2 regions of the Aneurinibacillus thermoaerophilus genome follow, and region 1 is predicted to be linked to the other one. Evidence: a T-box and tRNA genes for the amino acid it is inferred to sense, from the RefSeq annotation. Region 1 holds a T-box; the other holds one or more tRNA genes.
What was found. A T-box is a leader RNA that pairs with one kind of tRNA and senses whether it is charged. The one in region 1 lies ahead of serS (serine--tRNA ligase), so its partner is inferred to be a tRNA-Ser.
Positions count from the first base shown of each region.

Region 2: it encodes a tRNA-Ser, which carries the amino acid that the T-box ahead of serS (serine--tRNA ligase) is inferred to sense. The anticodon was not compared.

Region 1 covers NZ_CP080764.1:17,598-22,024, reverse strand. The annotation lists tRNA gene K3F53_RS00080 (tRNA-Arg) at 1-64, opposite strand, end outside; gene ucpA (SDR family oxidoreductase UcpA) at 289-1,086, opposite strand; gene serS (serine--tRNA ligase) at 1,264-2,550, opposite strand; T-box leader at 2,601-2,818, opposite strand; gene K3F53_RS00065 (D-alanyl-D-alanine carboxypeptidase family protein) at 2,921-4,240, opposite strand; gene guaB (IMP dehydrogenase) at 4,355-4,427, opposite strand, start outside.
Region 2 covers NZ_CP080764.1:1,051,253-1,055,679, reverse strand. The annotation lists gene K3F53_RS05690 (NAD(P)/FAD-dependent oxidoreductase) at 1-1,215, opposite strand, end outside; gene K3F53_RS05685 (TetR/AcrR family transcriptional regulator) at 1,336-1,968, opposite strand; tRNA gene K3F53_RS05680 (tRNA-Pro) at 2,525-2,601, opposite strand; tRNA gene K3F53_RS05675 (tRNA-Met) at 2,650-2,726, opposite strand; tRNA gene K3F53_RS05670 (tRNA-Ser) at 2,747-2,838, opposite strand; tRNA gene K3F53_RS05665 (tRNA-Ser) at 2,847-2,940, opposite strand; gene K3F53_RS05660 (BrxA/BrxB family bacilliredoxin) at 3,223-3,657, opposite strand; gene K3F53_RS05655 (polysaccharide deacetylase family protein) at 3,994-4,427, shown strand, end outside.

The DNA of each region.
Region 1 (4,427 bases):
AGGACTCGAACCTCCGACGCACGGTTTAGGAAACCGACGCTCTATCCAGCTGAGCTACGGAGCCTTGTAAAAATCGATACCTAATTTATTATACACATATGCCTTTCTTTTTTCAAACTCTCACCTTACTATCTAATACAAATCACAACTGCACACTCGCCATTATATCGCCGATTTTCCCGGAAATTGCCCGGTAACACTTCCAAAACAACAAAACTAAACGACCATTTTTCGCAAAAAAGAAAAAGGGACTTTCTTATGAAAAGCCCCTCTCTTACTCCCCTTTGCTTACGATGTCACGCCTACAGAAACAGTTTCCGGCAATGTGCTTCCACCATCAATCACCACATGCGTTCCAGTAATGTAGCTTGACTCATCAGAAGCCAAAAAAGCCGCCAGCTCTCCGACTTCCTCAATGCGTCCCAGTCTTCCTAACGGTACTCCGCTTGCAATTCCATCAACGACGGCATTAGGATTCGTTGCATTCGATTCCTTCGCAATTTGCTCTGCCATCGGTGTCAGAATGTATCCAGGACAAATCGCATTCACTGTTATATTATAACGCGCGACTTCCCGTGCTAATGCCTTAGTAAAGCCTAAAATAGCCGCTTTTGTCGTCGCATAAGCCGTTTCCCCTTCATCAGCTACCATCGTTCCGGTCACAGAGGACATATTTACAATCTTTCCGTATTTATTTTCCACCATGTTTGGCAGAACAGCTTTTGTTACGTTCCATACACCCTTAATGTTTACATCAAATTGAAAATCTCTTGTATCATCACTCATATCCAAAAAGCTTGCAAGCCTAATAACGCCTGCATTGTTCACAAGAACATCAATTTTCCCAAAATCCTGAATGGCTTGATCGATGCATTGCTTAATTTCTGTAAAGTTTGTCACATCAACCTGATAAGCTGTAGCCGCATATCCTTGCGATTCGAGTTGTTGCTTAACCTCAAATACCCGTTCAGACATATCAAGCAGTACAACATGAGCACCGTATTTTGCAAAAGTTCTGGCAATACCTTCCCCATTTCCCATTGCTGCTCCTGTAACAACCGCAATTTTGTTATTGAGCTTTCCCATTCTCTCTCTCCTATCAATGAAATTAATCTATCCTAAATTATAATATTAAACGAACAAATATCTACAATAATACCATTTTTTCTACAAATTGTTCACAATTAGCCAGTGCTTCAAAAGTTATATAAAGCAAAAAGACGTACCACAGTTCTTATTGTGTACGTCTTTTCTGCTCTATGCTTACTTTGCTTTCGGTACAAGCTTTTCCAGACCGCCCATATACGGACGAAGCGGTTCTGGAATCAGAACGCTACCGTCTTCCTGCTGATAATTCTCTAAGATCGCAGCCATCGTACGGCCAATTGCTAGGCCTGAACCATTCAATGTATGCACGAATTCCGGTTTCGATTTAGCTTCACGCCGGAAACGGATTCCCGCACGGCGAGCCTGGAAGTCTTCAAAGTTACTGCAGCTCGAAATCTCGCGATACGTATCATAGCTCGGCAACCATACCTCGATATCGTATTTCTTCGCCGCTGTAAAGCCCAAATCACCTGTGCACATGCTCATTACACGATACGGAAGCCCAAGAATCTGTAGCACCTTCTCCGCATTATTTACGAGGCTTTCCAGCTCATCATACGATGTTTCTGGTTTAACGAACTTGACAAGTTCGACCTTATTGAATTGGTGTTGACGAATAAGACCACGCGTATCGCGCCCCGCAGACCCAGCCTCAGAACGGAAACAAGCACTGTATGCCACATAGCGGATCGGGAGCGTATCTCCTGGAATAATTTCTTCACGATGATAATTTGTCACCGGAACTTCCGCTGTCGGTATGAGGAAATAATCAGTATCCGCTACTTTGAAGGCATCTTCTTCAAATTTTGGCAATTGACCGGTGCCAATCATACTGTCACGATTCACAATGTAAGGTGGCATAATCTCTTCATAGCCGTGTTCAGTTGTATGCAAATCGAGCATAAAGTTAATCAATGCACGCTCCAGTCGCGCGCCAAGCCCTTTGTAGAACACGAAACGGCTTCCGGTAACTTTGGCCGCCGCTTCAAAATCAAGAATGCCAAGGCTAGCTGCAATATCCCAATGCGGCTTCGGCTCGAATGTAAATTTCGGAAGCTCGCCCCAATGGCGCACCGGCACATTGTCATCTTCCGTCAAACCGACCGGCACACTTTCATGCGGCACGTTCGGAATCCCAAGCATAATCTGAGAAATTTCTTCTTCCAGCACACGGATCTGTTCATCATATTCTTTGATTTTTGCGGATACTTCTTTCATCTCCACGATTAAATCATCCGCATTTTGCTTTTCTTTTTTCAAACGCGCGATTTCATCCGATACAACATTACGTTTATTTTTCAACTGTTCGCTCTCCGCCAGCAGCCTGCGACGCTTTACATCCAGATCCTCGAATTTATCGATTTCATTCAATTTCTCGCCGCGTGTTTCCAGCGCTTTTTTAATAGCGGCAAAATCATTGCGAAGGCGTTTAACATCTAACATGCATATCTCCTCCTGAATCCTTACTTGGAAAATAAAAAATCCCCTCCCTACTCAGGGACGGGATGATCCGTGTTGCCACCCTAATTCAGCATACAGCGCTCGCATGGCGCCTGTATGCCCTCTTACACATGATAACGGATGTAATATGATCCGGCTCTTCACCGCTAGCTCAGAGATGGATTTCAGCGGCCTGTCCGTTCGGTTCGCACCTTCCACCGACTCTCTGGACGCACAGCTTCCGCTTACTTGTTCCCGTCATAGCCTTTCCTTATTTGTTTAGAAAAAAACTATATAACTATACTCTACTATATCCGGAAACAAGATGCAAAATGTATCTCGCAAATAAATATCAAGAAAAAACGTTCAATGATCAGGAGAACCAGCCTTTAATCATGTTCCCAAGGCTTGAAAAAATGTCGCCAATGAAACCGAAAAATGCACGGAATGCAAGACGAAGCCAGCCTGCTTCTTCCACTTCTTCTTTGGCAACCAACGTGCCGCCAGCCTTTTGTTCGTCGATCGGACGCAGGAATTCATCCGACTTGCCGTTCGGCCCAACAACTTTTACGTAACCTACAGCTTGTCCTTGTTTTACCGGCGCCGTTACTTCCTGCAATACAGCCTTCGGTTTATAAGCCCCTTCTTCTCCCTTTTTGACCGGATACAACACCTGCTTACTGGTCACAGCGGCCACTTCTTTTGCCGTTCCTTTGTTGACTTTTGCATTCTCTCCACCTGAAATTTGAGCGCCCTGGGCAAGCAACGGCTGCATTTTATAGTTACTAAACCCATAATCCAACAGCTTGCTCGTTTCTGTAAAACGACTTACAAATGATTTGGTACCCATAACAACTGTAATCAGGCGCACTCCGTTCCGTTCCGCCGTACCTGTAAAGCAGAAACCGGCCGCATTCGTATGACCCGTTTTCAAACCGTCTACACCTTTGTATTGTTTTACAAGTCCCGGAAGCATCCAGTTCCAGTTATCCATTTTCAAAGCCTGTGGCGTACCTTCACGAAATATTTTCCGCGGAATTTTTGTCGTCTCCAACACTTCTGGATGCTGGGTAATAAGCTCTTTTGCCAAAATAGCAGCGTCACGAGCGGACATTACAGTATCCCTGTCAGCGGATTCTGGTGCGAATGCCTTCAAATCCGCAAGCGGTAATCCGGTTGAATTCGCGAAGTATGTCTGCGTCATGCCAAATTCTTTCGCTTTTTGGTTCATCAGCTTTACAAACTCGTTTTCCGAACCGGCCACCGTTTCGGCCAGCATAACGGTAGCATCATTGGCGGAGTAAATCGCCATCGCTTCATACAGCTCTTTTACAGTATGTACGTCTCCCTTGGCAAGATACACACCCGAACTACCCGATTTACCTAAGAACGCGCCGTAATCGTCAACCGTTACTTTCTGGTCCCAAGTAATTTTTTTCTTTTTAATCGCATCCAACACTAAATATTCGGTCATCATCTTAGTCATACTGGCCGGAGGAAGCGCTTGGTTCTCATTGTATTTATAAAGAATTTTCCCTGTAGTGGCCTCAACCATAATGGCGGATTTGACATCCAGATTCAACGCTGGAGAAACCGCCTGAGCCTGTCCGGGATTTATCATAAAAATAGGCAAAAAGAACATCAGCAACGCCAATGCTAAAGCCAGCGGTTTCTTTATCTGTTTCATATACATTGACAACTTTCGCACCTCCACTTTATTTAAACAACAATATGATTCTACCATACAACATAAAAAAAGACAGGGAGTTTATGCCCTGTCTTGCTAACTATTTTTTAACAACAACCTTTACAGCGAATAGTTCGGCGCCTCTTTCGTAATTTGCACATCATGCGGATGGCTTTCTCTCAACCCAGCATTA
Region 2 (4,427 bases), 1.0 Mb from region 1:
AAGCGCTTCTACCATTTCAATCAGGCTCTTCATCGTATTGTACGGCAGCACTAACCCCAAGTCGCCCGGTACCGCTTCTTTAAGCGTCGGTTCGATAAATCCTTCCTTTAAGCGCTTCTCGGTTGTACGACGGCCGCGCTTAATATCTCCGTACCGCTGCACAATAACTGAGCCATTGGACAAATCGTTCGCACGACGGCAAATTTCCTTGGCATATTCATTCGGCTTGTCAAACGGCTCTGTAAATACATGGGACACAAGCAGTGCAAAGTTCGTATTCGGCGATCCAAGCTTTTCATCTTTGTAAGCGTGACCATTTGCTGCCATAACGCCGCTGTGATTTTCCACTACTACATATCCACTCGGGTTAGAACAAAAGCTGCGAATAACCTGATCTGTAGAAGATCTGTACAGAAATTTTCCTTCATACAAATGATGGTTGATTTCTTCCATGACAACATTCGTTGTTTCTACGCGTACCCCAATGTCGACCTGGTTATTTAAGAGACGCAACCCTTGGCGTTTCAACATATTGCCAAACCATTCCGAACCGTCCCGTCCCGGAACAATAACCACTTTATCAGCCAAGTATGTTTCGCCATTACGGCATTCTACACCGCGAATTTCCATTCCAACGGCCGTTTTTTCTACAATAATATCGGCTACTTCCGTCTTAAACTTCATCTGAACTTTCTTTTCCAGTTCGCGGTAGATACTTTCCAGAATTTCAAGATTCTGCTCAGTTCCTAGATGACGCACATTGGCACGAAGCAATTTCAATCCTACACCCGCTGCTTTGCGCTCAATTTCGCGCACGGCCGGCGTTGTCGGATCCGTAATGTTGCGCGTTGCGCCATGCTCTAGATTAATCTCGTCCACATAGCGGATAAGCTCAAGCACTTGAGAAGGCGGCAAATAATCTGTCATCCAGCCTCCGAACTCAGTCGTAATATTAAATTTACCGTCAGAATATGCACCGGCGCCACCAAACCCATTTGTAATGGAACAGGCCGGCAAACAGCCGCTAAATTCTTTTTTTCCAGCTGGTGGCGGACATTTTTTAATTTTTTTCTCCAGAATCGGACAGCGCCGTTTAAAAATATCATGCCCTTTATCTATTAATAAAACATCCAGATGAGGATTCTTTCTCGTTAGTTCGTACGCGGTAAAAATACCAGCAGGCCCCGCTCCTACAATTACTACATCATATTTCATGATCGAAAGCCTCCTTGAGGTATGTACATTGTTTAATTGAGACCTCCATGATTATAACTCCTGGCCTGCAAAGAATCAACAAAAAACGAATGTTTTTTTTTAAACATATATTTTCGTTCGTTATTTAGCATACGAATATTCGGAATTTACCGTTCCCGCAACAAATAAATCGACCCAACCTTCCATAAGCTCTTCTTCTGTAATCGTGGCAGAGTTCTGCTTCCCTTCCCCGTATAAAATTAAAGCGTATACACGGGCAAACAAAATACTGTATAACCCCGAAGCAACCGCGTGACTGTTAACATCCCGACGAATTTGTCCAGCGAGTTTATAATATTCGAAAAAGGAAGTTAGCGCTTCGATAATATTTTTTGTAAATAAAAACGTATAGTTCCTGCATTCTTTCATTTTTTCCGCTTCGCTCAGCAACAGTTTAATCAACGGCAATTCTTTTTTAAATACCGTAATAAATGTCCTGATAATCAAACGAATATCGCGCTCAAAGTCATCACTTATCCCCTGAACGATATACTCACTAATTTCGGTAAACAAACTGTGGCGTCGAAACATTTCATTAAACAATTTTTCTTTGCTTTCAAAGTGACGGTATACTGTTAAATCATTTACGCCAGCCAAACGGGCAATTTCGCGAATCGTTGAAGCTTGGAACCCTTTTTGTGAAAAGACTTCCACTGCGGACTGCAAGATTTTCTCTCTTGTTCTTTTTACACGTGGGGAGTATTTCTTTTCCATACTATATTCTCCTTTTTTCCTATTTGTTCCAAATAGGGTGTTGCAAAACTCCACTGATTGCACTTCATGAAAAGCCCGGTATTTTCAAGGTTCTCGCAATTACATTTAGCCTTTACTATTCAACGATGGTAAGCATTGCAACACCCTCATTCATATAGTCATTCCTAAAATAATTAGGCAAAAAACCCTACAATACCAGTATCCACCATTTTCTTCATCGAAACAAGTTACAATTTAAAAAAAGGAGAAAAACGTTTGTCCCCCCCTTTATTGTTATGTATCGAAAGACAATATAAATCCTCTTTACACTTTACATCTACAAGCATTTTTTACATATTAAGGAGAATCAATAAACGTTGCCGGTCTGTCTCTCCCTGCGTAGCACGCGCCTCGCGAGTGTTTTCTCGTTTACTTATAAAGAGAAGGTATGCATCGCTTTATAGTAATAAAGCGATGCATACCTTCTCATACAACTTATACGACAAAAAAAGCCCTAATCCTTAGAAAAGAATCAGGGCTTGTCTATTCACGATGTATGCAGACACCAAACGAAAAATGGTCGGGAAGACAGGATTTGAACCTGCGACCTCCTCGTCCCGAACGAGGCGCTCTACCAAGCTGAGCCACTTCCCGGAACATACATTTCAAACCATCAAATGCACTCACCAAGAGTAAGTAATATGGTAGCGGCGGAGGGGATCGAACCCCCGACCTCACGGGTATGAACCGTACGCTCTAGCCAGCTGAGCTACGCCGCCCCAATAGCAATAATGTGAAATGGCGGAGAAGGCGGGATTCGAACCCGCGCACGGTGTGACCCGTCTACTCCCTTAGCAGGGGAGCCCCTTACAGCCTCTTGGGTACTTCTCCATATTGCATGGCGGACAGGGTGGGATTCGAACCCACGAGACGAGTTATCCCCGCCTACACGATTTCCAATCGTGCTCCTTCGACCAACTCGGACACCTGTCCATATTCATCAACAGCGACAAGCTTTATTTTATCATCAGTTTTTTATGAATGCAATAGTTTTTTAAAGGCTTATCACACGACCGCTTTGCATCTATTCTTCGTCTGCGCTCTTAGGCTTTTCTCCCACCAGCATGATGAGCAAAAGCGAAAAAGTGGCCTTAGTCTGTTTCCATCCTTTGATGTTTTACATGCGCCGCTTTGATCAAAGCGGCGCACAAATACAGTTTCTTCGCAAAAAGCGAATACAAAAGTCAGTCAACGCTCCTGATTCAGAAATTCCAATTACCCGCAATGTTTTTCAAACGCGCCCATTAAGTCAGCTGCGATCACTTCAAGAGGACGGTTTTCGATTTGATGGCGCTCCATCATATAAACAAGCTTTCCGTCTTTCATAAGGGCAAAAGAAGGAGAGGAAGGCGGATAACCGGTGAAATATTCTCTGGCTTTCGCAGTTGCCTCTTTGTCTTGGCCGGCGAAAACCGTGTAAAGGTAATCCGGCTTTTTCTCGCTGTGCTGTACAGAATAAATGGCAGCCGGGCGCGCAAGTCCTGCGGCGCATCCACACACAGAATTCACTACCACCAGAGCAGTGCCTTTCATATCTTCGAACTTCTCCTGTACCTCTTCCGGTGTCAGTAATTCTTCAAAACCTGCGGATGTTAATTCTGTGCGCATCGGCTGAATAACCGAACGCATATATTCGTCATACGACATCATAACATAAATCCCTCCGTTGTCATTTCTTATATTCTTCATCACTCTTAATATATTGCCAGCAACGAAAAATAATTTTCTTTCATTATAGCGATTTCTTTCTCAGGAGAAAAGTTCCGCAGCGCATTCCGCTATGCCTAGGTTGCCAGGTTGAGTGATTTTTCCTATTTCCAAAAAAGTTTATTAATGTATAATTTTATAGTGAAGATCGAAAGCAAGCTCACGGACTTGGAAAAGCTTCATTTTTCCTGAAACTTTCTATACATTGTTTCCGTCTATATAGTAAAATAGGCATTATGCCCAAGTTTATGCTTTATAGAGAGAAAGAAGGGAATTGTTGTGGAGAACGACCGGAGGAGAAAACGAAGAAACAGAATTTGGCTTGCCTTATTGTCATTCGGTGTCATTATACAACTCAACTTGATTTTCAATGACAGCTCACCTGTTAAATCGGCAACCGCGTTTTTAAACTCGATGTCCAGCAAAGCGCCAGCAGCACAAGAACAGGAGAAGACAGGGCAACAACCGGACAAGGAAAAAGACACATCCTCAAATCCGTCAGCCCCTCAAGAAACAAGGATACCCAAACAACAGCATCCAGCTAAGCCAGAAAAATCCCCAGCTAACGCGGCGACTTCCCCAGCAATGCCAGCTGTCGGAAAAATGATCGCCAAAATTTCGCAAAAGCGGCCCACCGTATATTTAACATTCGATGATGGCCCAGGAAAATATACGAAAGACATTGTCAACATTTTAGACGAACATCAGCTGAA